One region of the Variovorax sp. P4_B10 genome, then DNA from elsewhere that is predicted to be linked to it. Evidence: predicted binding sites of a transcription regulator. Region 1 holds the regulator's gene; each other region holds the start of a gene.

What was found. Region 1 encodes sigma-54, which starts transcription at its own class of promoters, with help from an activator protein. Its sites were predicted from a motif close to TGGCANGNAANCTGCTTT; they were not measured.
Region 2: atzF (allophanate hydrolase) is a predicted target of sigma-54. The motif match lies at 1,708-1,725, and genes of this name have one in related genera.
Region 3: hmpA (NO-inducible flavohemoprotein) is a predicted target of sigma-54. The motif match lies at 5,979-5,996, and genes of this name have one in related genera.

The regions. Positions count from the first base shown of each region.
Region 1 is NZ_JBFUHN010000016.1:31,365-42,022, forward strand. Features, by position in the region: gene AC1DXX_RS10330 (thiol:disulfide interchange protein DsbA/DsbL) at 143-790, shown strand; gene lptA (lipopolysaccharide transport periplasmic protein LptA) at 986-1,705, shown strand; gene lptB (LPS export ABC transporter ATP-binding protein) at 1,702-2,496, shown strand; gene rpoN (RNA polymerase factor sigma-54) at 2,515-4,098, shown strand; gene AC1DXX_RS10350 (phospholipase D family protein) at 4,109-5,707, shown strand; gene AC1DXX_RS10355 (LysE family translocator) at 5,718-6,365, opposite strand; gene AC1DXX_RS10360 (YceI family protein) at 6,379-7,005, opposite strand; gene AC1DXX_RS10365 (YceI family protein) at 7,058-7,645, opposite strand; gene AC1DXX_RS10370 (cytochrome b) at 7,642-8,256, opposite strand; gene AC1DXX_RS10375 (sensor histidine kinase) at 8,347-10,131, opposite strand; gene AC1DXX_RS10380 (THUMP domain-containing class I SAM-dependent RNA methyltransferase) at 10,214-10,658, shown strand, end outside.
Region 2 is NZ_JBFUHN010000007.1:83,742-94,399, reverse strand. Features, by position in the region: gene AC1DXX_RS05800 (AmpG family muropeptide MFS transporter) at 1-683, opposite strand, end outside; gene AC1DXX_RS05795 (M48 family metallopeptidase) at 765-1,628, shown strand; gene atzF (allophanate hydrolase) at 1,754-3,472, shown strand; gene AC1DXX_RS05785 (ABC transporter substrate-binding protein) at 3,486-4,484, shown strand; gene AC1DXX_RS05780 (ABC transporter permease) at 4,487-5,314, shown strand; gene AC1DXX_RS05775 (ABC transporter ATP-binding protein) at 5,311-6,144, shown strand; gene hpxZ (oxalurate catabolism protein HpxZ) at 6,141-6,521, shown strand; gene AC1DXX_RS05765 (BMP family ABC transporter substrate-binding protein) at 6,570-7,688, shown strand; gene AC1DXX_RS05760 (ABC transporter permease) at 7,704-8,765, shown strand; gene AC1DXX_RS05755 (ABC transporter permease) at 8,762-9,685, shown strand; gene AC1DXX_RS05750 (formamidase) at 9,691-10,658, shown strand, end outside.
Region 3 is NZ_JBFUHN010000080.1:6,608-15,007, reverse strand. Features, by position in the region: gene nirB (nitrite reductase large subunit NirB) at 1-1,302, shown strand, start outside; gene nirD (nitrite reductase small subunit NirD) at 1,325-1,669, shown strand; gene AC1DXX_RS27465 (formate/nitrite transporter family protein) at 1,722-2,537, shown strand; gene AC1DXX_RS27460 (bifunctional protein-serine/threonine kinase/phosphatase) at 2,572-4,308, shown strand; gene norR (nitric oxide reductase transcriptional regulator NorR) at 4,315-5,895, opposite strand; gene hmpA (NO-inducible flavohemoprotein) at 6,033-7,211, shown strand; gene AC1DXX_RS27445 (GntR family transcriptional regulator) at 7,236-7,925, opposite strand; gene araD (L-arabinonate dehydratase) at 8,044-8,400, shown strand, end outside.

The DNA.
Region 1 (10,658 bases):
TGCCACGAATAGCCTTTAAGCTTCGCCGCGCGGCGTTTGCCGCCACCATCCATCGCCTTGGGCGCGCCGTGTGCACTGTGCATCGGGGGAACTCCCCGCCGCGCGCCGGCTCAGTCTGCCGTACAACAGGAGAATTCTTTCAATGAAACGTCGTGACTTTTCGCTGGCCGCCACTTCGCTCGGGCTGCTTTCGCTGGCCGCCAACCCGGCCCGCGCCCAGGCGCTCGCGCCCAAGGCCGGCTCCCAGTACCTCGTGCTCGACAAGCGCGTGCCGGTCGATGCCCCGGCCGGCAAGATCGAAGTGGTCGAGTTCTTCTCGTACAACTGCCCGCACTGCAACGACTTCGAGCCGGCGCTCGAGGCCTGGGCCAAGGCGGCCCCGAAGGAAGTGGCCTTCCGCCGCATTCCGGTGCCGTTCGTGGGCAACGACGTCGAAGCCAAGCAGCGCCTGTACTACGCGCTCGAAGCGATGGGCAAGGTCGACGAATTCCAGCCCAAGGTCTTCAACGCGATCCACAAGCAGCGCCAGAACGTGAACGGCGATGCCAACATCATTGCCTGGGCCGCGGCCAACGGCCTCGACGGCGCCAAGTTCAAGGAAGTCTTCACCTCGTTCGGCGTGGCCAGCAAGGCCAAGCGCGCCTCGCAGATGACCGATGCCTACAAGGTGGCCGGGGTGCCGGCGATGGCCGTTGCCGGCCGCTGGTACGTGGATGGCGAAACCGCTGGCAACATGACCAACGTGCTCCAGGTCGTCACCTACCTGATCGGCGAAGCAAAGAAGGGTTAACCCCCGGGCTGCGCGGCACTTCGTGTCCGCTGCGCCTACCCCCTTGCAGGGGGCGACACCTGCGGCCCGGCGAAGCCGGTTTCGCGGTGTCTCCCCTGAGGGACACCCGGCCCGCCTTGGCGGGCTTTTTCATCCGCGCTGGTGGGCTGGTGCAATCCGCCGCATACAATGGTTCAGAGCAAGTTTCGTGCCTCTATGACATTGCATTCTTACCCTACCACTCCCCCCCTCATTCGTCGCATCGGCCACCTGGCCATCGGCGCGCTGTTGCTGGCCGGCCTCGCCTCGGGCGCCCTGGCCGAGACGGCCGACCGCACCAAGCCGATGAACATCGAGTCCGACTCGATGCGCTACGACGACTTGAAACAGACCAGCGTGTTCACCGGCAACGTGCTGGTCACGAAGGGCACGATCATCATCCGCGGCGCGCGCCTCGACGTGCGCCAGGATGCCGAGGGCTACCAGTACGGGGTGGTCACGGCGGCGCCGGGCAAGCGGGCCTATTACAAGCAGAAACGCAATGCGCCCGACGAGTGGATCGAGGGCGAGTCCGAAGTCATCGAGTACGACAGCCGCGCCGACAACGTCAAGTTCATCCGCAATGCCGTCATGCGCCGCCTGCTGGGCGCCACGCCGAACGACGAAAGCACCGGCGCACTGATCGTCTACGACCAGAGCAACGACACCTACACGGTCAACGGCTCCACCGTGCCGCCGAACACCGCCGTGAACGCGGCGAATCCGGGCGGACGCGTCAGGACCATCCTCACCCCCAAGGCGGCCGCCGCACCGAAGCCCGGCGCCTCCGCCCCGGCGGGCGCGAAACCTGCCGCGGCCCCGGCCCCCACACCCGCGCCTGGCACCGGCCTGCGCTCGACCACCACGCTCAGTGGAGAGGGAGAAGGGCACAAGTGATCGAAACCGCCGGAATCCAGGAAGCCAACAACGTCCCGGGCAGCCGCCTGGTCGCACGCGGCCTGCAGAAAAGCTATGGCAGCCGCACGGTCGTCAAGGACGTCTCGCTCGACGTGCAGAAGGGCGAAGTCGTCGGTTTGCTCGGCCCCAATGGCGCCGGCAAGACCACCTCGTTCTACATGATCGTCGGGCTGGTGCGTGCCGACGCCGGCGAGATCACCATCGACGGCGAGCCCATCGCCCACATGCCGATCCATCGCCGTGCGCGCATGGGCCTGAGCTACCTGCCGCAGGAAGCCTCGATCTTCCGCAAGCTGACGGTCGAAGAGAACGTGCGGGCCGTGCTCGAGCTGCAGCGCGAACCCGACGAAAGCGGCAAGGTGGTGGCGCTTTCCAAGAAGCACATCGAAGAGCGCCTGTCCGAGCTGCTGGCCGACCTGCGGGTCGACCACCTGCGCGACTCGCCCGCGCTCGCGCTCTCGGGCGGCGAACGCCGCCGCGTCGAGATCGCGCGCGCGCTGGCCACCCAGCCGCGCTTCATCCTGCTGGACGAGCCTTTCGCCGGTATCGACCCGATCGCGGTCATCGAGATCCAGCGGATCATCAGTTTCCTGAAGGAGCGCGGCATCGGCGTGCTCATCACCGACCACAACGTGCGTGAAACGCTGGGCATCTGCGATCACGCGTTCATCATCAGCGACGGGCATGTGCTGGCACAAGGCACACCCTCGGAGATCGTCGACAACGCCGAAGTACGCAGGGTGTACCTGGGCGAGCACTTCCGGATGTAAGGGAGGGTCGCGTTCTCCATGAAGCAAGGGCTGTCCCTTCGCGTCTCGCAGCATCTGGCGCTCACGCCACAGCTGCAGCAGTCGATCCGGCTGCTCCAGCTCTCCACGCTCGAACTGAGCCAGGAGGTCGAGCAGATGCTGGACGAGAACCCGTTCCTCGAACGCACCGCGGAAGAAGCGGCGCGCGAGGAATTCGGGCTCGATGCCGTCGACACACCCGTGCCGCGCGAGGAGGCCGGCGAGAGCGAATTCGCCTCGGCGCCGGCCAGCAGCGCGACGACCGCCTCCACCGACACCGCGGCAACCAGCGACGCCGATGGCGCCACTGCCGACACCACCGAGCGCGAGCCCGACTGGGAAGGCGACGGCACCGTCGACATGGCGCCCGACGACAGCGAGTGGGGCAGCGATGCGCCTGCGCGCCAGAACAACCTCGGCGACGACGAACGTGCCGACGCCACCGAGCTCGCGCGCAGCCAGGAATCGCTGCAATCGTTCCTGCACCGCCAGGCGCTCAGCCTGCGCCTGAACGAGAACGACAGCGCCGCGCTGCGCTTCCTGATCGAATCGCTCAACGACGACGGCTACCTCGAAGACTCGCTGCCCGCGCTGGCCTCGGGCCTTGCGGGCGACGACAACGACCAGTTCGACGAACTCGTGCACCACTTCCAGATGGCGCTCGGCCTGCTGCAGAGCCTGGAGCCCGTCGGCGTCGGCGCGCGCGACCTGGGCGAATGCCTCGGCATCCAGCTGCGCGCACTGGCCAGCGAGGACGAGGCCGAGGAGGCAGCGCTGGTCCGCAAGACCGCCATCGCCATCTGCAAGCAGCCGATGGAGCTGCTCGCGCGGCGCGACTTCAAGCGCCTGGCCACCCTGACGCGCACCAACGAAGAGCTGGTGCGCTCGGCGCTGCAGATCATTGCGCGCCTCGAGCCCAAGCCGGGCCGCCGTTTCGTCGACGTCGAGCGCAACATCGTGATTCCCGACGTGATCGTCACCAAGATCGGCCGCGGCACGAACGTGAAGTTCCGCGTCATGCTCAACCCCGAGGTGATGCCGCGCCTGCGCGTGCACGACATCTACGCCGGTGCGCTCAAGTCGCACAAGGGCGAGGGCAGCCAGGCGCTGTCGCAGCGGCTGCAGGAGGCGCGCTGGTTCATCAAGAACATCCAGCAGCGCTTCGATACCATCCTGCGCGTGAGCAATGCGATCGTCGAGCGTCAGAAGAGCTACTTCGTGCACGGCGAGCTCGCGATGCGGCCGCTGGTGCTGCGCGAAATTGCCGACGAGCTGGGCCTGCACGAATCGACCATCTCGCGCGTGACCACGGCCAAGTACATGTCCACACCGTTCGGCACGGTCGAGCTCAAGTACTTCTTCGGCTCGGCGCTCGGCACCGAGACCGGCGGCAATGCGTCGAGCACCGCGGTGCGCGCGCTGATCAAGCAGTTCGTGAGCTCCGAGAGCATCAAGAAACCGCTGTCCGACAGCCAGATTTCCGAGATGCTGAAGGAGCAGGGCATCGAGTGCGCGCGGCGCACCGTGGCCAAGTACCGCGAAGCCCTGCGCATCGCGCCCGCCAACCTGCGCAAGGCACTGTAGAAAGCCGCCGATGATCCGTCGCCTGCTGTCGTGTTGTGGGCACTGGGTCTTCGTCGTGGCGGCATCGTTGCTGTTCGCAGGCTGCGCCACCCTGCCCGACGAAGCGCCACGCCCGCCCACCAAGGCCCTCGCCGTCTCGGCCGACACGGCCCTCGGCAAGATCGCGCTGGCCTCCCAGCCCGACCCCGACCTCAGCGGCTTCCGCCTGATGCCGGGCGGCGACTTCGCCTTCGACACCCGCATCCAGCTCGCGCGCCGCGCCCAGCGCACGCTCGACGTGCAGTACTACCAGATCGAGAACGACGAGACCGGCCGCTACCTGCTGCGCACCCTGCGCGATGCGGCGCAGCGCGGCGTGCGCGTGCGGCTGCTGATGGACGACCTCTACACCTCGGGCGAAGACGAACTGCTGCTCGGGCTGGCCGCCACGCCGAACGTCGAGCTGCGCCTCTTCAATCCGTTTCCGGCCGGGCGCGGCAGCCTGCTGCGGCGCTTCACCGCCTCGCTCTTCGACTTCAGCCGCGTCAACCGGCGCATGCACAACAAGCTCTTCATCGCCGACGGCGCGATGGCGGTGGCGGGTGGCCGCAACATCGGCAACCAGTACTTCAGGCGCAACTCGGGCCAGAACTTCATCGACCTCGACACCTTCGTGACCGGCGCGCTGATCCCGCGCCTGGGCACCCTGTTCGACCAGTACTGGAACAGCGTCCATGTGCGGCCGATCCAGTCGGTGGTGGCGAGCGGCCTGTCGCGCGAGAAGCTGCAGAAGCGCTTCGACGCCGCCACCGGCCCCGACACCACGCCGCCGCCGCCGAAGCCCGCCCCCAACGACCTGCTGGGCTACAGCCCGCTGGTCGAGGACCTCGACACCGGCAAGCTCGGCCTGATCTGGGCCATCGCCGAGGCGTACGCCGATTCGCCCGAGCGCGTGATCGGCAAGACCGCCTCGTACGGCGGCGTGCCGCTGCTCGACGTCGACAGCGTGCGCTACAACGTGGTCGAGCAGATGCGCCGCGCGCGCTCCGAGGTGACCATCGTCTCGCCCTACCTGATCCCGGGCGCCGCGGGGCTCGAGGTGATGCGCGAGATCCGCCGGCGCAACGTGAAGATCAGCGTGGTGACCAACTCGCTCGCCGCCACCGACGAGCCGCTGGTGCACACCGCGTACCGCCGCTACCGGCCCGAGATGCTCACGCTCGGCGCCGACCTCTACGAGCTGAGCACCACGCGCACGCGGCGCAGCGTGCGGCTCGGGTTGTTCGGCACCTCGGTGGGGCGGCTGCATGCCAAGTCGGCGGTGATCGACCGGCGCATCCTCTTCGTCGGCTCGATGAACTTCGATCCGCGCTCCGAGACGCACAACACCGAGATCGGCCTCTTCATCCGCAGCGCCGAGATGGCGCAGCAGACGCTCAAGCTCATCGACGTGCTCAAGCAGCAGGGCGCCTATCGTCTGCGCTTCGCCGAAGGCAGCGCGTCGCGCATCGAGTGGATCAGCGAAGAAGCGGGCAAGACCACGGTGCTCGACGAGGAGCCCGACTCCGGCTTCTGGGACCGCACGATGCTCGAACTGCTGGCGCCGCTGACGCCGGAGAGCCTGCTGTAGACCCGGCCGGTCAGTTGCCGCGCACGGCCGACCAGACCAGCCGCAGGCCCAGCAGGCCCATCACGCCGCCTGCGGCGCGGTCGATCCAGACCTTGTAGCGCAGGTAGGCCGAACGCGGCGCCGCCGAGGACAGCGCCAGCGCGACGATGGCGTACCAGCCCGTCTCGATGCAGAAGATCACGACCGGCACCGCGAGCGCCAGCACCAGCGGCACCTCGCGCGGCAGGAAGGCCGCGAAGATGCTCGCGTAGACCACGGCCGTCTTCGGGTTGCTGACCTGCGTGGCCAGCCCCAGCAGGAAGGTGCGCCCGCCGCGGCCCTGCTGCCCGGGCGATGTGCCGGCTGCATCCTGCGTCATCGTGAGCGGCTGCCGTGCGCCGCGCCAGATGCGGATGCCGAGGTAGATCAGGTACGCGCCACCGAAGCCCTTGATGGCGAGGTAAAGCCCCGGCACCGCGAGAAACGCCGCCTGCAGTCCGGCCAGCGCCGCAATTGCGAAGACGATGCCGCCTGCGCCCATGCCCAACGCCGCGGCCAGCCCGTCGCCGCGCGAAGCCACGGCCGTGCGCGCCACCATGACGAAGCTCGGGCCCGGGCTCATGGCGCCGACGGCCATGGCGCCGGCGATGCCGAGCAGGGAAAGCGTGGTGTCCATCATCGCGTGGCTCCGGCTATTGCTGCACGTTTACCGCTTCGACCTGCACCAGCAGCTTCACCTTGTTCTCGAAGCCGAAGTTCAGGCCCCAGGTGATGCCCCAGTCGCTGCGCTGCACGGTGGTCTCGAAGTCGCCGCCGCACACCTGGCGGTTGATCAGCGGGTTGAGGTAGCAGTTGAAGCGCACGGCCTTCAGCGTCACCGGCTTGGTCTGGCCCATCAGCGTGAGCGTGCCCGGCACGTCGACCACCTTGTCGCCGCTGATGTCGATGCGGTCGGCCACGAAGCGGCCGGTCGGGAATTCGGCGACGTTGAAGAAATCCTTGCTCTGCACATGGCGGTTGAGCAGGTCGACGCCGGTGTTGATGGTGCCGATGTCCATCGTGATGTCGACCTTGCCGCTGGTGCCCGTGCCATCGATCTGCACCGAGCCGTCCTTGGTGCTGAAGCGGCCGCGGTTGGTGGTGGTGCCGTAGTGGCCCATCTCGTACATCACGAAGGTGTGCGTCGGGTCGATCACGTAGCTGGCGTTCTTCGCGGGGCCGCCCGCAGGTTTGGCGGCCACGGGCGGGGTGAATTCCTGGGCCGAGGCCCACGGGACGACCGTGGCCGACAACACCGAGGCAAGGAGGAGCTTCTTCATGGCGGTGGGTGTGTGGAACATGGAAGAGTGCAATGAGAAAAGAGGGTTGGCGTCAAAGCGGCCCGAGGCCCGAGAGCGTGAGCTTGAAGCGCACCTGCACCTCGTTGCCGACCACCGAGGTGTCGGTCCATTCGCCGTCGCCCACCTTGTAGTCGAGCCGCTGGATCGTGAAGCTTCCGGTGGCCACCGCGTGGTAGCCGTCGGCCGGCGCGATGCTGACGGGCACCGTCACGTACTTCGCCGTGCCCTTGATGGTGAGCTTGCCCGCCATCTCGAACTTGCCGTCGCCCAGCGCCTTGATGGCGGTCGACTGGAAGCTCGCCTGCGGAAAGCGCGCGGCATCGAACCATGGCGCCTTGGGCAGCTCGGCATCGCTCATCGGCACGCCGAAGGCGGCGCTCGCGGTGTCGATCTGCAGGGCGACCGTGCCGCCCTCGGGTTTCTTCGGGTCGAAGGCGATCTGGGCGTCGAACTTCTTGAAGCTGCCTTCCACCGGCACGCCCATCTGCTTGCTGACGAAGACGATCTGGCTCTTGTCGGCCACCAGCTTCGCGGCCGGCGCGGCGGCGGCCGGCATCGGTGCGGCGAAGGCCAGTGCCGGCAGCATCAGGAGGGACAAGGGGCGAAAGAGGCGCGTCATCCGGCAGATTCCTTGCGTGGCCCGGGCCACATGCGTTTCAGAAGACCGTCGCGGTCGATGAAGTGGTGCTTGAGCGCCGCCGCCACGTGCAGCAGCGTGACGCCCGCCAGCGTGAAGGCGCTGCCCTTGTGCAGCGGCTTGAGTATGGCCTCGGCGAAATCCTTGTCCACCGGCACGAAGTCGGGCAGCGGCAGCACGCCGAACCACACGACCGGAATGCCCAGGCCCGAGGTGTAGGCCCAGCCGAACAGCGGCACCGCGAAGAACAGCAGGTACATCAGTGCGTGGCTGACCCGATAGCCCGCCAGCTGCCAGCGCGGCATGGCGGCCAGCACGTGCGCGGGTATCGCGGGCGGGCGATGGACGAGCCGCCACAGCAGCCGCAGCGCCGACAGCACGAGGATCGTGATGCCGGCCCACTTGTGCCAGTTGTAGAGCTTGAGGCGCTGCGGCGAGAAGGGCAGGCCCGTCATGTAGAGCCCCACGCCGAGGGAGGTGACGATCATGGCCGCGAGCAGCCAGTGCAGCACGATCGCGACCAGGCCATAGCGCTGGTTGCGCAGGCCGTGCGGATCGGCGGCAACGGGGTGAAGGGGAGGGGCGACGGACATCGGGGCGGGACCTGCGGCCTGTGCGCGGAGCATATCTCGGAAGTGATGACAGCATTGCACGGCCCGTGCCAGCGCAAGCTGCACCGCGCGTCAGGTCGGCTGCTGGGCCCGCAGCAGGACGCCGCGCAATTCGTCCGGCTGCACCGGCTTGCGCAGCGCATGCCAGCCGCGCTCCATGGCGAGCCGCTGGGTGGCTTCGTTGATGTCGGCCGAGATCAGCGCGATGGTGAGCGAGGGCTTCTGCCGCTGCAGCCTTTCTGCCAGCGCGATGCCGTCGAGCGCGCCCGGCAGCCGGATGTCGCACAGCGCCGCGTCGAGCGCCTGCAGGTCGGCCAGCGCCAGCGCCTCGGCCGCGCTGGTGTAGACGCGTGGTGCCACCTCCCATTGCCGCAGCAGCGCGAACAGGCTGTCGGCCACCACCGCGTTGTCTTCCACCACCAGCACGGCGAGGCCGGGGCGCAGCACGGGCGCCGTGTCGGGGCCGGCCTGCGGCGTGGGGCCGGGGGGCGGCACGGCTGCGTTGCCGGATGCGGCGGGCAGCGCGAAGCCGAACACCGAACCCCGCCCCGGCGCCGAGCGCAGCGACACCTGGATGCCGAGCTGCGCCGCCAGCCGCCGCACGATCGCGAGGCCCAGGCCATGGCCGTGCTGCAGGTTGCGCTCGACATTCCCGATCTGCTCGAAATCGTCGAACACCCGTTCCTGCGATTCCGCCGCGATGCCGATCCCGCTGTCGCGCACCTCGATGCGCCAGGCCCGTTCGGCACCGCGCCGCCGCGCCCGCACTGCCAGCAGCACGCGGCCGCGCGGCGTGAACTTGACGGCGTTGTCGACCAGGTTGGCCAGCACGCGGCGCAGCGACACCGCATCGGTCCAGACGACGGCGTCGGCCGGGCAGCGCACCGTCACGCGGCCGTTGCCGGCCTGGCGCGCCAGATCCTGCAGCAGCGGCGCCAGCGCCACCGCCACGGGCCGCAGCGGATCGACGGCCGCTTCGATGCGGCCGATTTCGAGCAGCTGGTTGGTCAGCCCCTCCAGCGCCTGCTGCGCCCGGGCGAGCGACGTCACGGTGTGCTGGACCGCGCCGGCATCCGCGCCGGTGTCGAGCTGCTGGCGCAGCACCTCGGTCTGCAGGCCGATGGCCATCACCGGCTGGCGCAGGTCGTGGTTTGCGGCCGAGAAGAAGCGCAGCCGCTCGGCCTGCGCCTGCTCGGAGGCGCGCAGGCCGGCCAGCGCCTGTTCGCGCAGCGTGCGCTCGTTGAGCCGCAGGCCGATGTTTTCCTCGAGCTGGCGCGAGCGCTCGGCCACCAGCTTCCACATCATTGCGGTCAGGCCGATGCCGATCACCGCGACGGCCATCATCGTCGGCGCGCCCAGCCAGAGGCCGGCAACGATCACGGGCGCGAGCAGCAGCGTGATCGCCAGCTGCGTGGCCGGCGTGTAGAACGACACCGAGAAGGCCGACGACAGCGTCATGCCCATCAGCATCAAGCCGAGCAGCAATTGCTGGTCGGGCTTGTCCGGGTTGAACAGCAGCACCCCGGCCAGGCCGTGCGCCAGCTCCCAGATGGCGGTGCGCAGCGTATGCAGCCGCTGTGCGGCGCGCAGGCTCCCGGGCGTGAAGGGATCGGGCAGGCGCTGCGGGAAGAAGCCGCGCATCACCGTCACCCCGGTGATGAGCGCGATCCACGCCAGCGCGTGCGCCAGCGAGTACTGCCAGGCGAACAGCGCCGCCACGCCGCAGTTCAGCAGGTACTGCACCAGCAGCACCGGTCCGATGGGCCGGATGGACAGCCGCAGCACCTCGCACTGGATCGCAAAGCGGTCGCTGCTGTCGGCGGCCGGGGCGACCAGGGGTGCGGGAGTGGGATTCATCGGCAAATCGACTATATAGAGAAGGATCGTGACGCGGCGACAATGGAGTCCCCTAGTCGGGCTTCCCGATGGCCAACTTCCCGTGAACGACCTCTCTTTTTTCCTGCCTTGCGCCGCCGGCGTCGAGGAGTTCCTCGCCCAGGAGGTGCATGCCCTGACCGGCCGCGCCGGGCAAGACCTGCTCACGCTGCGCGGCGGCGTGCGGGTGCGCGCCGACTGGCGCGACGCCCTGAAGCTCAACCTGCACAGCCGGCTCGCGCAGCGCGTGCTGGTCGAGCTGGCCCATGCGCCCTACCGCAACGAGAACGACCTCTACGCCATCGCGAGCGGCGTGGCCTGGGAGATCTGGTTCACGCCGAAGCAGACCTTCAAGATCGAGACCACCGCCCAGCACAGCCCGCTGCAGAGCCTGAATTTCGCCACCTTGCGCATCAAGGACGCGATTGCCGACCGCTTCCGCGCCAAGGCCAACGGCGTGCGCCCCAGCATCGAGACCCAGTGGCCCGACTGCCGCGTGTTCGCCCACC
Region 2 (10,658 bases), on a different contig from region 1:
GACAGCAGCACCGTGAGCACGCCGACCGCCATCGAGGCCGCCATGACCAGGTAGGCCGTTTTCCAGGCCCCGTTCTGATAGGCCGCCGCACCCGCGACGGCCGCCGCGGGCGCCACCTCGGCCCAGGCCGCGACCCACAGCACGCCGGCGCCGGCCCAGATCATCGCGAGGCGGTAGCCGGTTTGATAGGCGGCGGCGAGCGCGGCCTGCTTGCGCGTCTCGGCCGATTCGATGCGGAAGGCGTCGAGTGCGATGTCCTGCGTGGCCGAGCCGAAGGCCACCAGCAGCGCGCACCAGACCAGCGGCGTGAGCCCGTTGCGCGGGTCGTTCGTCGCCATGCCGATCAGCCCTGCGATCACCACGCCCTGCGCCAGCAGCAGCCAGCCGCGCCGGCGCCCGAGCAGCGTGGTCAGCGGCGGCAGCGGCAGCCGGTCGACCAGCGGCGCCCAGACCCACTTGAAGCCGTAGGCCAGCCCGACCCAGCTCAGGTAGCCGATGGTGGTGCGGTCGATGCCCGCTTCGCGCAGGCGAAAACTCAGCGTGCCCAGCACCAGCAGCAGCGGCAGCCCGGCCGAAAAGCCCAGCGCCAGCATGCGCAGGGTGGCAGGCTCGAGGTAGACCTTCAGGGCATCGCGCCAGGGCGGCTTGGGGGCGGTGGGGGTTTCTACAGGCGTGGCGGACATGAACCCCGGATTGTCCATGAGCCGCCGGGGGCATCGGCCAGCCGGCCTTTTCTTCTTCATTTGTTCCTATCATCCGAAGCCATGTGCACACGATGCGAACGCCCCCTTTCCGCCAGCCCTCCAGCCTCTTCCGCCTCGCCCTGGCAGCCGCGGCGGGCCTTCCTGCTGGCGGCGGCCGGTGCCGCCCTGAGTGGCCCGGCGTTCGCGCAGGTCAACGTCGGCAATGCCTCGATGGCGCGCAACCTGGTGCCGGCGGACCGGATCGAGGCGGCCGGTGTCCAGCAATACGGCCAGCTGCTCGCACAGGCCCGCGCCAAGGGCGCACTCGCAGGCGACAACAATGCCCAGCTGCAGCGGCTGCGCACCATCGCGCAACGGCTCATTCCCTTTGCGACGCCCTGGAACACGCGTGCGCGCGAGTGGAAGTGGGAGGTCAACCTGATCGGCAGCAAGCAGATCAACGCCTTCTGCATGCCCGGCGGCAAGATCGCCTTCTTCACCGGCATCCTCGAGCAGCTCAAGCTCAGCGACGACGAGGCCGCGATGGTGATGGGGCATGAGATGGCCCACGCGCTGCGCGAGCATGCCCGCGCCCGCCTGGCCAAGAGCGCCGGCACCGGCGCTGCGCTCTCCATCGGCGCACAGCTGCTCGGCCTCGGCCAGATGGGCGACCTCGCGGCCCGCGCCGGCACGCAGTTGCTCACGCTCAAGTTCAGCCGCAGCGACGAGACGGAGGCCGACCTCGTGGGCCTCGAACTCGCGGCGCGCGCGGGCTACGACCCGAAGGCCTCGGTCACGCTGTGGAACAAGATGGCCGCGGCCTCGAAGAGCCAGGGCGCCCTGAGTTTCCTCTCGACCCACCCGAGCGGCCCCGACCGCATCGCCAAGCTCGAAGCGAACCTGCCGAAGGTCGAGAAGCTCTACCGCGACGCCAGGCGAAGCTGATTGATGCATGACTCCCTCTCCCAGGGGGAGAGGGGGTAAATCCCGAATCCAAGCTTCCGATTGCAGGCCTCACGCAGGCTGGCATATTGCTTGCATCTTGACTTGTACACAAGTTTGGATGCCTGATGATGGTGCATGAACACAACGCGCTGACTGCCGCTGCCTGGATTGCCAAATTCGCGGCGCCCGTGGTTGGCGCCGTGGCCAGCGAGACCCCGGGCGTGACCCTGCCGCTGGCCGGCCTGCGCTTCGCGGTCAAGGACAACATCGACGTGGCCGGCGTGCCCACCACCGCCGCCTGCCCGGCCTTCGACCGCCGGCCCGCGGCGCACGCAGCGGTGGTGCAGCGCCTGCTCGAAGCCGGTGCATCGCTGGCCGGCAAGACCAACCTCGACCAGTTCGCCTGCGGCCTCAACGGCACGCGCTCGCCGTATGGGGAAGTGCCCAATGCCTTCGACGCGCGCTATGTCTCGGGCGGCTCCAGTTCCGGCTCGGCCTATGTGGTGGCGGCCGGCGAGGTCGACTTCGCCCTCGGCACCGACACCGCCGGCTCGGGCCGCGTGCCGGCCGGGCTCAACAACATCGTCGGTCTCAAGCCCTCGCGCGGCCTGCTGAGCACCTTCGGCGTCCTGCCCGCCGCGCAGAGCGCGGATTGCGTTTCCATCTTCGCGCGCACCGTGGCGCTGGTCGTCGACGTGATGATGGCCGCCGCCGGCCACGACGCGCGCGACCCGTATTCGCGCGACATCGCCATGCGCCGCAGGCCGCTGCCCGCGCGCTTCTGCTTCGGCGTGCCCGACACGCTGAGCTTCTTCGGCGACACCGCGGCCGAAGACGCCTTCCGAGATGCGCAGGCGAGGCTCGTGGCCCTGGGCGGCACGGCCGTCGCCATTCCCTACGGACCGCTCGCCGAGGCGGCTGCGCTGCTCTATGAAAGCGCGCTCGTCGCCGAACGCTACGCCGCGGTGCGCGGGTTCTTCGATGCGCACGCCGACGAAGTGATCGAACCGGTGCGCAGCATCCTCGCGAGCGGAAAAAGCTACACGGCCGCGGATGTGTTCGACGCGCAAACGCAGCTGCGCGCCATCGCGCAACAAGTCGAACCGATGTGGCGCGACATCGACGTGCTGCTGGTGCCCACCGCGCCCACGCACTACACCCGCGAACAGATGCGCGCCGATCCGGTCGTGCTCAACCGCAACCTCGGCGCGTACACCAACTTCGTCAACCTGCTCGACTACGCAGCGCTTTCGGTGCCGAGCAGCCTGCGCGCGGACGGCCTGCCTTTCGGCATCACGCTGATCGGCCCCAGCGGCAGCGACCTGGCGCTGGCCGAACTGGGCCAGCGCTATCACCACGCCACCGGCCTTGCGCAGGGCGCGACCGGCCTGCCACTGCCCGCGCCGCGCCCCTTGCCGGGGCTCGCAGCCCCGGCCCCGCAGACCCTGCCCATTGCCGTGGTCGGCGCCCACCTCTCGGGCATGCCGCTCAACGGCCAGCTCACCGAGCGCGGCGCGACGCTGCTGCGCACCGCGGCCACATCGCCCGCCTACCGCCTCTTCGCCTTGCCGGGCACCACGCCACCCAAGCCGGGCCTGCAGCGCTGTGCGGAAGGCGGCGGCGCCATCGCGCTCGAGGTGTGGGCCATGCCCATCGCGCAGGTCGGCAGCTTCCTCGCGCTGATTCCGCCGCCGCTCGGCCTGGGCAGCGTCGAGCTGGCCGACGGCACCTGGGTGAACGGCTTCATCTGCGAGGCCCACGCACTGGCCGGCGCGCAGGACGTGACCCACCACGGTGGCTGGCGTGCCTATGTCGCCAGCCGCGCCCCTGCCATTTCCAACTGATCCAGGAGCCCCGATGAGCACCCTCGAAAAATCTTCCGCGTCGCGCCGCCAGCTGCTGCAGGCCGGCGCCGCGGGCCTGGCCGTGCTGGCCGCACCCGCCATCGTGCGCGCGCAGGCCGCACCCAAGCTGCGCATCGGCTTCTGGCCCGTGGCGGCAGGGTTGCCGTTCTTCGCGGCGGTGGACAGCGGTTACTTCAAGGAGGCGGGGCTCGACGTGGAACCGCTCAAGTTTGCGGGGGCGCAGCAGGTCATGGAGGGCATGCTCGCGGGCCGCTGCGACGGCAGTGCCAACGGCACCGGCTCGGCCAACCTCGCCATCGGCGAGATCGCGCAGCCGGGCCTCTTCAAGATCTTCTGCACCAACCCGAGCAACGCGAAATTCGTGCTCGACGAATTCATCGTCGCCAAGGACAGCCCGGTCAAGACCATGGCCGAACTGGCCGGAAAGAAGGTCGCCTCCGGTCCCGGCATCCAGAACGTCACGCTGTGCAAGACCATGCTGGAGCGCGCTGGCGCCAAGGGCGCGGTCGTGAGCGAGCTGCCCATCGGCCAGCACGTGGCCGCACTGGTCGCGGGCCAGGTCGATGCCTGCTACACGCTCGAGCCCACCGGCACCGTCGGCCGCATGAACGGCACCACCAGGGTGATCGAAGCGGGTGTCGTTGCGAAGTACATCCTCGGCGACCCGATGGCGCCGTGGCATGGCGGTGCGGCCAGTCTCACCACCGAGTTCATCAAGAAGAACCCCGAGGTCGCGAAGAAGTACATCGCGGCCTATGCGCGCGGCGTGGAGCTGGTGCGCACCAGGCCCGACGACGCACGCCAGTACATGAAGGGCTACACCGCCATCGAAGGCAAGCTCACGGCCGAGGTGCCGCTCGCTTCGTACATGCTCTACAACGAGTTCAAGCCGAGCGACGTCGCGTACTTCCAGAAGTTCTACGACCTGTTCACCGAGAAGGGCATCTTCGAAAAGAAGGTGCTGGTGGACGGCCTGCTCTACAAAGCCTGAGCATGGCCGACGCAAGCACGACCACGGCCGCGCCGTGGACTCCGCCGGCCAGCGCCGCCACAGCGGCACCGAAGCCGCCGCTGTGCGACCGCCTGCTGCCCTTCATCGGCCCCGTGGTGCTGTTCATCGTGTGGGACCTGGTGGTGCGGCTCGGCTTCATCAAACCCATCCTGCTGCCGACGCCGGCCGACACCATCGCCGCGCTGATCACGGGGCTCGCAGGCGGACCGCTGCTCACCGACTTCGCGATGACGGTGTGGCGCACGCTGCAGGCCTTTGCCATTGCGGCAGTGATCGGCGTGCCGCTGGGTGTGCTGCTCGGCAGCAACGAGAAGGCGTACCGCAGCGTCGAGTTCCTGATCGACTTCTTCCGCTCGACGCCGTCGTCCGCGCTGATTCCGCTGTTCCTGCTGATCTTCGGCGTGTCCGACGTCAACAAGATCGCCATCGCCGCCTTCGGTGCGCTGCTGATCGTGGTGTTCAACAGCGCCTACGGCGTCATCAACGCCCGCAAGCAGCGGGTGATGGCGGCGCGCGTCATGGGCGCCTCGCGCTGGCAGGTCTTCAAGGACGTGTTGATCTGGGAAAGCCTTCAACCCAGCTTCGTGGGCCTGCGCTCGGCGGTGTCGATGGCGCTGGTGATCGTCATCGTGGCCGAGATGTTCATCGGCTCGGACACGGGCCTTGGCCACCGCATCATCGATGCGCAGCAGGTGCTCAACGTGAAGAGCATGTACGCGGCCATCCTCGCGGCGGGTGCGCTCGGTTATGCGTTGAACATTCTTTTCCTTATCGCCGAGCGCCGCATCGTGCATTGGAGCGGAAGATGAAAGTCACACAGGACATCGTCATCAACGGCCCGGTGTACGCCGACGTGCCCAAGCCGGCCTTCAAGCCCGGCCCGGCCGGCACGCACATCACCCTCCGCGGCCTCACCAAGTACTTCGCGGGCTGGCAGCTGTACGAGAACTTCGACCTCGACATTCCGAAGCACAAGATCGTCTCGGTGTTCGGGCCCAACGGCTGCGGCAAGTCCACGCTGATCAACATGATCGCGGGCCTGATTCCCATCGACGCGGGCGAGATCCTGTTCGACGGCAAGCAGCGAAAGGACACCAAGATCGGCTACGTGTTCCAGAACTACCGCGAAGCGATGTTTCCGTGGATGCGAACCATCGACAACATCGCCTACCCGCTGAAGCTCGAGGGGCGAAGCAAGGCCGAGGTCGATCGGCGCATGGAAGAGCTGGTGGCGTCGTTCGACGTGAAGTTCGACCTGAAACGCTTTCCGTACGAGCTCTCGGGCGGACAGCAGCAGACCGCATCGATCATGCGGGCGCTCGCACCCAATCCCGAGGTGCTGTTCCTCGACGAGCCCTTCTCCGCGCTCGACTTCGAGATGACGCTCTTCATCCGCGAGAAGCTGCAGGAGGTGTTCATGCAGACCGGCACCACCATGCTGCTGGTGTCGCACGACCTCGAAGAGGCCGTCTACCTCGCCGACGAAGTGCTGCTGCTGACCAAGCGGCCGACCAGGGTGGCCGAGATCCTGCGCTACGGCGATGCGCGCCCACGCACCGTCGAGACGCTGAGCACCGAGCACTTCGTCGCGATGAAGAAATTGAGCCTCGACATCTTCCAGCGGGAGGTGCGTCGATGACCCTCGAGATCAACATCCCCGAGGTGCACGCCGAAGTCAGCGCCGTGTTCGCACGGTATGAAGAAGCACTGGTGACCAACCAGCGAGAGGTGCTCGACGCGCTGTTCTGGAACAGCCCGCACACGCTGCGCTACGGCTTCTCCGAAAGCCACTATGGCCACGCCGACATCCGCGCCTTCCGCGCCTCGCTGCCCGTACAGAGTCCGCCGCGCGAACTGCTGCGCACCGTCATCACCACCTTCGGCCGCGATTTCGCGACGGCGAATGTCGAGTTCCATCGCGAAGGCAGCCGCCAGATCGGCCGCCAGAGCCAGACCTGGATACGCACCGCCGAAGGCTGGCGCGTGGTCGCCGCCCACGTGAGCCTGCCGGCCTGAACGCGCGGCACATTTTTTGCACTTCCTTCAACCTCTGGAAAGAACGCCATGACAAGCCAAATCAATCGTCGTGATTCCCTCAAGTCCCTGGCTGCGCTCGGCGCCGCCGGCACGCTCGGAGGCTGGAGCGCCCTCGCCAGCGCGCAGGCCAAGCCGCTGACCGTCGGCGTGATCTACGTCGGCGCGCGCGACGACTACGGCTACAACCAGGCACACGCCATGGCAGCGGCCGAGATCAAGAAGCTGCCCGGCATCAAGGTGGTGGAAGAGGAGAACGTGCCCGAGACCGCGGCCGTGCAGAAGACCATGGCCGGCATGATCTCGCAGGACGGCGCCAGGCTGCTGTTCCCCACCTCGTTCGGCTACTTCGACCCGCACATCCTCGCGGTCGCGCCCAAGAACCCCGACGTGCGCTTCTCGCACTGCGGCGGCCTCTGGACCGAAGGCAAGCATCCGAAGAACGCCGGCAGCTTCTTCGGCTACATCGACGAATGCCAGTTCCTGAACGGCGTGATCGCTGCGCACATGACGAAGAGCAACAAGATCGCCTTCGTTGCCGCCAAGCCGATTCCGCAGGTGCTGCGCAACATCAACGCCTTCACGCTCGGTGCGCGCTCGGTCAAGCCCGGCATCACCTGCAGCGTGATCTTCACCGGCGACTGGTCGATGGCCGTGAAGGAGGCCGAGGCCACCAACAGCCTCGCGGACCAGGGCTGCGACGTGTTCACCATGCACGTCGACGGCCCCAAGGTGGTGGTCGAGACGGCTGCCAAGCGCGGCAAGATGGTCTGCGGCTATCACGCGAGCCAGGCCAAGCTGGCGCCCAACGCGTACCTCACCGGCGCCGAGTGGAACTGGCTCACCGCCTACAAGACCGCCATCGAGGCCGCCCAAGCCGGCAAGCCGCATCCCAACTTCCTGCGCGGCGGCCTGAAGGAAGGCTACGTGAAGATGTCCGCCTACGGACCCATGGTGCCGGACGCCGCGAAGAAGCAGGCCGACGACATCAAGGCGAAGATGATCGCGGGCACCTTCGACATCTTCAAGGACGGCATCAAGGACAACAAGGGCGCGGTCGTGGTGCCGGCCGGCAAGGTGCTGAAGCAGACGGACCTCGAACTCGAGAAGATGAACTACCTCGTCGAAGGCGTTCTGGGTTCGGCCTGATCCCGCGGCATCCCCATGCGCCACGCGCTCAAGGAATTCGCCCTGCCGGTGTTCGCCATCGCGGCGGCACTGCTGCTGTTCGGCGTGCTGGTGGCCTTTGCCGGTGTCGATCCGGTGGAGGTCTGGGCCACGCTGTTCAAGGGCGCGTTCGGCGACTGGTTCTCGTGGCAGAACACCTTGCAGCGCGCTGCGCCGCTGATGCTCACCGCACTGTGCGTGGCGCTGCCGGCGCGTGCGGGGCTGATCGTCATCGGCGGCGAGGGCGCCCTGGTGCTGGGCGGGCTGGCTTGCGCGGCGTTCGCGCACGCGGTCCCGCTGCCCGGCAATGTCGTGGGCACGGTGGTGGTCTGCATGGCCGGCGCGCTGGCCGGCGCAGTGTGGATCGCCTTCGCGGGGTATCTGCGCCAGTACCGCGGCATCAACGAGACCATCAGCAGCCTGCTCCTGGCCTACATCGCCATCGGCATCTTCAAACACCTGGTCGAAGGGCCGCTGCGCGATCCGGCGAGCCTCAACAAGCCATCGACCCACGCGCTGAACGACGGACTGCTGATCGGTGGCATCGGCGGCTCGGACGTGCACTGGGGCTTGGCGATCGGCGTCGTGGCCTGCCTCGGGCTCGGATGGTGGCTGCGCGCGACGGCCTCGGGCTTTTCGGTGCGCGTGGTCGGCGGCAATCCGCGCACTGCGCAGCTCGTGGGCCTGCCGGCCACGCGGCTCATCCTCGGGGCCTGCGGTCTGGGCGGCGCCTGCGCGGGGCTTGCGGGTGCGGTCGAAGTCGCGGCGGTGCACACCAATGCCAATGCCTCGCTGATCGCGGGCTACGGCTACGCGGGCATCCTCGTGTCCTTCATCGCGCGGCACAACCCGGTGGCCATCGTGCCGGTGGCGATCCTGTTCGGCGGCTTCGGCGCGGCCGGCAGCCTGCTGCAGCGGCGGCTCGGGCTGCCCGATGCGTCGGTGCTGGTGTTGCAGGGCATTGCCTTCGTGCTGATCCTTGCGAGCGAGGGCCTGCGCATGGTCGACTGGAAGGCGCTGCGTGCGCGCATGTTCCGCGCATCGGGGAATCCGGCATGACCGTCGACCAGTGGATCGCGCTCGTGGCCGGCATCGTCGGCGGTGCGCTGCGTGTGGGCGCCCCCTTTCTGTTCGTGAGCCTGGGCGAGTGCCTCACGGAGAAGTCGGGCCGCATCAACCTCGGGCTCGAAGGCGTGCTGGTGCTCTCGGCCATGGCGGCCTTCGGCGGTGCCTACCTCACCGATTCGGCCTGGCTCGGCGTGCTGATCGGCGCGGTGGCGGGAGCGGTGCTCGCGCTGCTGCACGGTCTCTTGTGCTCGCTCGACCGTGTCAATGACGTGGCGACCGGCATCGCCTTGATGCTGCTCGGCACCGGGCTTGCGTTCTACCTGGGCAAGCCGCTGATCCAGCCGCAGGCGCCGCAGATTCCCGCGATTCCGCTCGGTTTCTGGAGCGACAACCCCGTGGTGCGTTCTGCCTTGCAGCTCAACGCGCTGGTGCCGGTGGGCGTGGCGCTGGCCGTGCTGCTCTGGTGGGGCTTTGCGCGCACGCGCGCCGGCCTGCTGGTGCGCATGGCGGGCGATTCGGCGCAGGCGACGCGTGCGCTCGGCTATTCGGTCGCGGGGCTGCGCATTGCGGCGACGACGGCCGGCGGTTTCATTGCCGGGCTCGGTGGTGCATCGCTCACGCTGTTCTATCCCGGCAGCTGGAATGAAGGCATCTCCAGCGGGCAGGGCCTGATCGCCGTCGCGCTCGTGATCTTCGCGCGCTGGAGCCCGCTGCGCTGCGTGGGTGCGGCGCTGCTTTTCGGTGGTGCCGGCGCCATCGGGCCGGCGCTGCAATCCATCGGCATCGGCTGGGGCTATCACCTGTTCAACACCGTGCCTTACGTGCTCACGCTGGTGATCCTGGTGCTCACCTGCAAGCCGGGCAGTGCGGCTGTCGGCAGCCCCGGCGAACTTTCATCGACAAGGAGCTGAACGTCATGAGCGGTCTGGGCGGCCTCAACAAATCGGCGCACGGCGTCGTCGTCGGCCTGGTGCAGCTGCAACTACCGAACGTGAAGACGCAGGCCGACCTGGCCGCGCAGACGCAGCGCATCTGCGACATGGTGGGCAAGGCGCGCCGCAACCAGTCGACCATGGACCTCGTGGTGTTCCCCGAGTACGCGCTGCACGGCCTCTCGATGGACACCAGCCCCGAGATCATGTGCACGCTCGACGGCCCCGAGGTGGCGGCCTTCAGGCGCGCCTGCGTCGAGCACCGCATCTGGGGCTGCTTCTCGATCATGGAAGCCAACCCCGGCGGCAATCCGTACAACAGCGGGCTCATCATCGACGACCAGGGCGCCATCAAGCTCTACTACCGCAAGCTGCACCCGTGGGTGCCGGTCGAGCCCTGGGAGCCCGGCAATCTCGGCATTCCCGTGTGCGACGGGCCCAACGGCAGCAAGCTCTCGCTCATCATCTGCCATGACGGCATGTTCCCCGAGATGGCGCGCGAGGCCGCGTACAAGGGCGCCGACATCATCCTGCGCACGGCGGGCTACACCGCGCCGATCCGCCATGCGTGGCGCATCACCAACCAGGCCAACGCCTTCTGCAACCTCGCCTACACCGCGAGCGTGTGCCTGTGCGGCAGCGACGGGAGCTTCGATTCGATGGGCGAGGGCATGTTCTGCAATTTCGACGGCACGGTGCTGGTCGAGGGCGGCGGCCGCGTCGACGAGATCGTCACCGCCGAGCTGCGGCCCGACCTCGTGCGCGAGGCGCGCACCGGCTGGGGCGTGGAGAACAACATCTACCAGCTCTACCACCGCGGCTACGTCGCGGTGAAGGGCGGCGCGCAGGACTGTCCCTACACCTACATGCACGACATGGCCGCCGGCACCTACAGGCTGCCGTGGAGCGCCGAGGTGAAGGTGACCGACGGCACGAGCTGCGGCTTCGCGCC
Region 3 (8,400 bases), on a different contig from region 1:
GATGCGCTGCCCGACAGCGCCCAGATCTGCTCGTGCAACAACGTGACCAAGGGGCAGATTTGCGCGGCCGTGGGCGAGGGCGCATGCACCGTCGCCGAGATGAAGGCCTGCACCAAGGCCGGCGCCACCTGCGGCGGCTGCGTGGCGCTGGTCGGCCAGGTCATGAAGGTCGAGATGGCCAAGCGCGGCATGGCGGTCAACAACCACCTCTGCGAGCACTTTGCGTACTCGCGCCAGGAGCTCTACCACCTGATCCGCGTGGGCGAGATCCGCAGCTTCGAAGACCTGCTCGCCAAGCACGGCAAGGGCCTGGGCTGCGACATCTGCAAGCCCACCGCCGCCAGCATCTTCGCGTCGTGCTGGAACGAATTCGTGCTGAAAAAGAACCTCGCGAGCCTGCAAGACAGCAACGACTACTTCCTCGGCAACATCCAGAAGGACGGCACCTACTCGGTCGTGCCGCGCATGCCCGGCGGCGAGGTCACGCCCGACGGGCTGATCGCCGTGGGCCACGTGGCCAAGAAATACGGCCTCTACACCAAGATCACCGGTGGCGCCCGCGTGGACATGTTCGGTGCGCGCGTCGAGCAGCTGCCAGCCATCTGGGAAGAGCTGATTGCCGCCGGCTTCGAATCCGGCCACGCCTACGGCAAGTCGCTGCGCACGGTGAAGAGCTGCGTGGGTTCGACGTGGTGCCGCTACGGCGTCGACGACAGCGTGGGCCTGGCCGTCGAGCTGGAGAACCGCTACAAGGGCCTGCGCGCACCCCACAAGATCAAGTTCGGCGTGTCGGGCTGCACGCGCGAATGCGCCGAGGCGCAGGGCAAGGACGTCGGCATCATCGCCACCGAGAAGGGCTGGAACCTCTACGTCTGCGGCAACGGCGGCATGAAGCCGCGCCATGCCGAGCTGTTCGCATCCGACCTCACCAAGGCCCAGTTGATCCAGCTGATCGACCGCTTCCTGATGTTCTACGTGCGCACGGCCGACCGCCTGCAGCGCACCAGCACCTGGCGCGAGAACCTCGAGGGCGGGCTCGACTACCTGAAGGGCGTGCTGGTCCAGGACACCCTGGGCATCGCCGGCGAGCTCGAAGCGCAGATGCAGGACGTGGTGGACACCTACCAGTGCGAGTGGAAGACCGCGGTGAACGACCCCGCCACCCGCCAGCGCTTCCGCTCCTTCGTCAACAGCGAGAAGCCCGACGAACACATCGTGTTCGTGAAGGAGCGCGGCCAGATCCGCCCGGCCCGCGCGGAAGAGCGCGCCGCCGAAGCCGCGACCGATACCGAAACCGTCTGATGAACACCCGAGGACATGCCAGATGACCACCACCGACTCCCTCCAATGGACCGCCGTGTGCGCGGCCGCCGACATCCTGCCCGACACCGGCGTCTGCGCGCTCGTCGAGGGCGTGCATGTCGCGATCTTCAGCGTGGGCCGCGAACAGGCCCTGTATGCCATCGACAACGTCGACCCCAAGGCGCAGGCGAGCGTGCTGTCGCGCGGACTGGTCGGCAGCCTGGGGGAGCGGATCGTCGTCGCCTCGCCGCTCTACAAGAACCATTTCGACCTGCGCAGCGGCGAGTGCCTGGAAGCGCCCGAGTACTCGGTGCGAGCCCATGCGGTGCGCGTGCAGGAAGGCCGCGTGCTCGTCGCGCTGGCCTGAGCCGCGCGCCTTCGACCCTTCGTTCTTCTCTCCGTTTCTTCAAGGAATCCCGATGGCCTATCTAGCCCCCGCCGAGTTCGTGACCAAGATGGTCGATGCCGGCGAATCCAAACTGCTGATGTCCACCCGCGACACGCTGATCCGCTCCTACATGGCCGGTGCCATCCTGGCGCTGGCCGCGGCCTTCGCCGTCTCCATCACCGTCAACACCGGCAACGCGCTGGTCGGCGCGATGCTCTTTCCGGTCGGCTTCATCATGCTGTACCTGATGGGCTTCGACCTGCTGACCGGCGTCTTCACGCTCGCGCCGCTCGCCGTGCTCGACAAGCGCCCCGGCGCCACCTGGGGCGGCGTCATGCGCAACTGGAGCCTCGTGTTCGTCGGCAACTTCGCAGGCGCGCTGACGGTGGCGGTGTTCATGGCGATCATCTTCACCTTCGGCTTCAGCGAGGCGCCCAACGCCATCGGCGAGAAGCTCGGCCACATCGGCGAAGGCCGCACGGTGGGCTATGCCGCGCACGGCGCCGCCGGCATGCTGACGCTGTTCATCCGCGGCGTGATGTGCAACTGGATGGTCTCCACCGGCGTGGTCGCCGCCATGATGTCCACCACCGTGTCGGGCAAGGCCATCGGGATGTGGATGCCCGTCATGGTCTTCTTCTACATGGGCTTCGAACACTCGATCGTGAACATGTTCCTGTTCCCCACCGGCCTGATGCTCGGCGGCAAGTTCACACTCATGGACTACCTGATCTGGAACGAGATCCCGACCGTCGTGGGCAACCTGGTCGGCGGCCTGACCTTCGTGGGCCTGACCCTGTATTCGACCCACTACAAGACGGCGCCGAAGAAGCGCGCCGCGAACTGAGCTCCGGCGGCTGAGGCCTCGCACGCCCGCGCTCATGCAGAAGGCACTGCGCGTGACGCTCGGCCAGCACTCGCTGGCCAAGCCCGGAGCGGTCAACCAGGACTTCCACGGCGCGATGCTGCCGGAAGGGACGCTGCGGATGTCCAAGGGCATCGCGGTGGCGATTGCCGATGGCATCGGCTCCAGCCGCGTGAGCCAGGTGGCCAGCGCGGCGGCCGTCCGGGGCTTCCTGGACGACTACTACGCGACCTCGGACGCCTGGTCGGTGCGCCGGGCGGCCCAGCGGGTCCTGGGCGCCACGAATTCGTGGCTGCACGCGCAGACGATGCGCAGCGACGCGCGCTTCGACAAGGACAGCGGCTATGTGTGCACCTTCAGCGCGCTGATCTTCAAGGGCCGGGACGTGCACATGCTGCACGTCGGCGATGCGCGCATCCATCGCCTTCATCCGCATGTGCTGGAGCAGCTCACCGACGATCACCGCGTCCACCTGTCGTCGGTCGAGTCGTACCTCGGGCGCGCGCTGGGCGCGGGGGCCAACGTCGAGATCGACTACCGCTGCTGGGAGGCGGAGGCCGGCGAGGTCTATCTGCTGGCCACCGACGGCGCCCATGCCCATCTCGACGCCGAAGCGGTGCACGACGCGATCGCGCGCTGCGGCGAGGACTTCGACGAGGCCGCGCGGCTCCTTGCGCTGGCGGCCCGGGCGAGGGGCAGCGACGACGACTGCACGGTGCAGCTCGTGCGCATCGACGAACTGCCGGCGGCCGACGCGGTGCTGCTCCCCCTGCAGCGGGAAGGGCTTGCGATCGCACCGCCGCTCGCACCCAGGGCCCGCTTCGAAGGCTTCACGCTCGTGCGCGAACTCCACGTGAGTTCGCGCAGCCACGTGCACTTGGCCGTGGACGAGGCCACCGGACAGCAGGTCGTCCTGAAGCTGCCTTCGGTCGACCTGCGCGACGACCCGGACTATCTCGACCGCTTCGCGCTCGAGGAGTGGGTGGCGCGGCGCATCGACAACGTCCACGTGCTCAAGGCGAGCGCGATCGAGCGCGCCCGCGGGCACCTGTATGTCGCCATGGAGTACGTCGACGGCCAGACGCTGGCGCAGTGGATGGTCGACCATCCCAGGCCGGCGCTGGACAGCGTGCGCCGCATCGTCGAGCAGCTGGCCAGCGGGCTGCAGGCGCTTCACGGCAAGGAGATGCTGCACCAGGACATCCGCCCCGAGAACGTGATGATCGACCGCACCGGCACGGTCAGGATCATCGATCTCGCGACGACCCACGTGGCGGGGCTGGCCGACGGTGCGGGCGAGAGCCGGCCGCTCGCGATCGCCGGGACCTTGCAGTACACGGCGCCCGAGTACTTCACCGGCCATGGCGGCAGTGCGCGGTCCGATCTTTTTTCGATGGCCGTGATCGTCTACCAGATGCTCACGGGCCAGTTGCCGTACGGCCTTCATGTCTCGCGGGTGCGATCGCCGGCCGACGTGAACCGGCTGCGCTGCGTGCCGGTCCGCCATTTCCGGCCCGACCTGCCCGCATGGGTCGATGCCGTGCTGCAGAAGGCGCTGAACCCCAATCCGGCGAAGCGGCAGGAAGCGGTGTCCGAATTCGCACACGACCTCAAAGCGCCGGGGCAGGAGTTCCTTCGCCCGCGGCTGTCACCGCTGGTCGAACGGCACCCGGTGCGCTTCTGGCAGGGCACCACGGTGCTGCTGGCGGCTTTGGTTGTCGTGCTGCTGGGGTTGCTGATCCTGGGGCGTTGACGCGCCTCAAGCCTCGTTGCCAGCCGGCGCCACGCCCAGCTTGCGCAGCGTCCGGTGAAAGTTGCTGCGGTCGATGCCGGCCTCACGCGCGGCGTCGGCCACGCGGCCGTGATGCCGCGCCAGCGCATCCGCGAGCCAGGTCCGCTGGAACGCCGCGGTGGCTTCGCGCAGCGTGCCGCCCGCTGCGACAAGGCCCGCGTGAACGTCCGCCGGAGCCGGCGCGGACAGCAGCACGGATGGCATCGCGGGACTGCCGGTGGCCGCGGCGTCCAGCGCCAGGTGATGGGGTTCGATGGCCGTCCAGCGCGCGCCGCGCGGCTGTTCCCGGTAAGCCCTGAGCGATGCGCGGCTGATCACATGCTCGAGTTCGCGAACATTGCCCGGCCAGCCGTGCGCCAGAAGAGCCGCCTTCGACGCCGGCGAGAGCCGCAGGTTGCGTGCACCCAGGCGATGCTGGTTTTCTTCGAGGAAGCCGCCGGCGAGCGCGAGCACGTCGCGCCCCCGTTCGCGCAGCGGTGCCACGACGAGCGGATAGACCGAGAGCCGGTGGTAGAGATCGGCACGAAAGCGGYCCTGCGCAATCGCCGCGGGCAGGTCGCGGTTGGTGGCCGCGATCACCCGGACATCGACCTTGAGCGTCCGGTCGCTCCCGGGCCGCTGCACTTCGCCGCTCTGCAGCACGCGCAGGAGCTTGGCCTGCACCGTCAGCGGCAGCTCCCCGACCTCGTCCAGAAAGAGGGTGCCGCCGTCCGCGATCTCGAACTTGCCGTCCCGGTCCTGCACTGCGCCGGTGAAAGCGCCCCGCTTGTGGCCGAAGAGTTCGCTGTCGGCCAGCGTCTCGGGCAGCGCCGCGCAGTTGACCTGCACGAGCGGCTGTTCGCACCGCCGCGAGCGCGCATGCAGGCGCTGCGCCACCAGGTCCTTGCCGACGCCCGTTTCGCCGAGCAGAAGCACCGTCAGGTCGGACACCGCGACCGTGTCGATCTCGTGGCACAGCTGCTTCATCGCCGGGCTGCTTCCCAGCAGTTCGCGAGGGGCACCGCGTCCTGAACGCAGCGCCTGCACGACGGCCTGCTCGCGCATTGCGCGCGCTTCCATCTCGCGGATCGTATGGGCGGCCTCGATGCCGGTTTCGATGAGCGCGACCAGCGCTTCGAGTTGCGCCGGGCTCACGGCTGCGAACGCGTGCGGTTCGAGGGCGTCCAGCGTCAGCAAGCCCCAGAGGGTGCCGCGCAGGCGAAGCGGCGCGCCCATGCAGTCGTGCACCGGCAGGATGCCTGGCTGGCCGGCGACGAGGCCGTCGTAGGGATCCGGCAGCCCGCAATCGTGGGCGAAGCGCAGGCCCCGGTCGCTGTCGAGCAGGCGGGCAAAGCGCGGATGCGACGCCACGGGGAACTGCCGTCCCAGGGTTTCATCGCTCAGGCCGTCCACGGCGAGCGGCCTCAGGACGTCGCCGTCCAGCCGCAGCAGCGCGGCGGCGTCGCACCGCACGAGGCTGCGCGCCGCGGTGAGCAGCGAGCGGTAGCGGCTGCCTTCGGTCGCGGCGGTTGCTTCGATGGTTGTCAAATTGACACTATTTGTGGTCATTAATACAACGATGATTCTGTTGTGAATTTGACCACGAATCAGAAATCCACAATGCCGACAGGCACTTGCGAGGCGCTCGCCACTGGCATGGATCGTGAGAGAGAACGGTATCCCAACTGCCGATCTCGAGGCTCCCTATGAACCCGCAAACCATTGCCATCGTCAAAGCCACCGTGCCCGCGCTCCAGGCGCACGGGGAGGCCATCACCAGTCACTTCTACCGGATCATGTTCGAGAGCCACCCGGAGGTGAAGGCCTTCTTCAACGAGGCCCACCAGGCGGCCGGCAGCCAGGCGCGCGCGCTCGCGGGCGCGGTCCTCGCCTATGCCGCGCACATCGACCGGCTGGACGAGATCGCCGGGGCGCTGCCGCGGATCATCCAGAAGCACGCTGCGCTGGGCGTGCTGCCGGAGCACTATCCGGTCGTTGGAGAGTGCCTGCTGCGGGCCATCAAGGATGTGCTCGGCGACGCCGCGACCGACGACGTCATCGCCGCATGGGCTGAAGCCTATGAGTCGCTAGCGGCGCTTCTCATCGCCGCGGAGGAAGAGGTCTATCGCGCCAACGAAGCTCGAACGGGCGGCTGGCGTGGCGTGCGCGAGTTCCGCGTGGCCCGGCGCGAAGACGAGAGCGAAGTCATCACCTCGTTCTACCTGGAGCCCGCGGACGGCGGCCCGCTGCTGGCATTCTCGCCCGGGCAGTACCTCACGCTGGTGCTGAGCATCGACGGCGAGCCGCTGCGGCGCAACTACTCGCTGTCCGATGCGCCGGGCAAGCCCTGGTACCGGATCAGCGTCAAGCGGGAAGAGGGTGGCCGGGCATCGAACTGGCTGCACGAGGCTGCGACCGCCGGCACCCTTCTCCAGGTGCAGGCGCCCTGCGGCGACTTCGTGCTGCAACCCGGGGGCGAGCGTCCGCTGGTGCTGGTGACGGGCGGCGTGGGCATCACGCCGGCCATGAGCATGCTCGAGTCCGTGGCGCACACGGGCCGGGCGGTGCATTTCATCCATGCGGCACGGCACGGCGGCGCCCACGCGTTCCGTTCGCGCGTCGATGCGCTGGCGGCCCGGCATGCCAACGTGAAGCCGCTCTATGTCTACGACGCGCCGCGCGATTCTGATCGGCCTCATGCGACCGGTTTCGTCACTCGCGAACTGCTTGCACAGCAGTTGCCGGCCGACCGCGATGTCGATCTCTACTTCCTCGGCCCGAAGCCTTTCATGAAGGCGGTCTATGCCAATGGCCTCGCGCTCGGCGTGCCCAAGCAGCAGCTGCGCTACGAGTTCTTCGGGCCGCTGGAGGCGCTGGAGGCTTAGGGGCGGTCGGGCTGGTCCGGCGACTCAGGCGGCGACGTAGTCCGGGTACTGCCGGCAGATCTCGTCCACCGCGCTGAGCGTGCCGGACAGGTGCTTGCGAAGCGCGGCCTGCGCCGCGGCCGGGTCCTTGCGTTCGATGCCGCGCACGATGGCCCGGTGATCCCGCAGGATCGCTTCGGTCTTGCCGGCGGTGGGCAGGTGCAGGCGACGCAGCCGGTCCACATGTCCGGATACGCGACCCACCAGCTCCCACAGGTCGGGCACGCCGGCGGCTTCATACATCAGGTGATGAAACGCGCGATCGGCGCCGACGAACTCGCCATAGCGTTGTGCCGCCGACAGGGCCGCCTGTTGCGCGATCCTGGCCTTCATCTGCTCGACCAGTCCTGCGGGCGCCTCCAGCGCCAATTGATGCACCAGCTCCAGCTCGATGGAGCGGCGCAGGAAATGCGCCTGGCGCGCGGCCGCGATGTCGATGCGGCTGACCAGGGTCGCATGCTGCGGAAACACGTCCACCAGGCCTTCCTCGCTGAGGCGCAGCAGCGCTTCGCGCACCGGCGTCTGGCTCACGCCGAATCGATCGGCCAGTTCCTGCCGCGCCAGCACCGTGCCGGGCGCCAGTTCGAGCGAGAGGATGGCATCGCGCAGCTTCTCCAGCACCTGGGGCGCAGCCAGGCGGGTGCGGTCGAGTCGGATCTTCGGTAGGGCGCTCATTGGGGGAGGATTGTGTCATTGACGCAACTAATATATTAGTGTTTTAATGAATCATTCCCTCGAATCACAAGCTTGCGCAGGTCCCCGCGCGACCCGCCGCAAGCAAGAGACAACGCCCATGCAACGCCCCTACGAATCCCTGCGCAGCGCCCGCTGGTTCGCGCCCGACGACTTCCGATCCTTCGGCCACCGCTCGCGCGTGCTGCAGATGGGCTACAGCTATGCCGACTGGATGGGCAAGCCGGTGATCGCCATCGTCAACACCTGGAGCGACGCCAACCAGTGCCACGCGCACTTCAAGCAACGGGTGGAGGACGTCAAGCGCGGCGTCCTGCAGGCGGGCGGCTTTCCGCTCGAGCTGCCGGCGATCTCGCTCTCGGAAAGCATGGTCAAGCCCACCACCATGCTCTACCGCAACTTCCTGGCAATGGAAACGGAAGAGCTGCTGCGCAGCCACCCGGTGGACGGCGCGGTG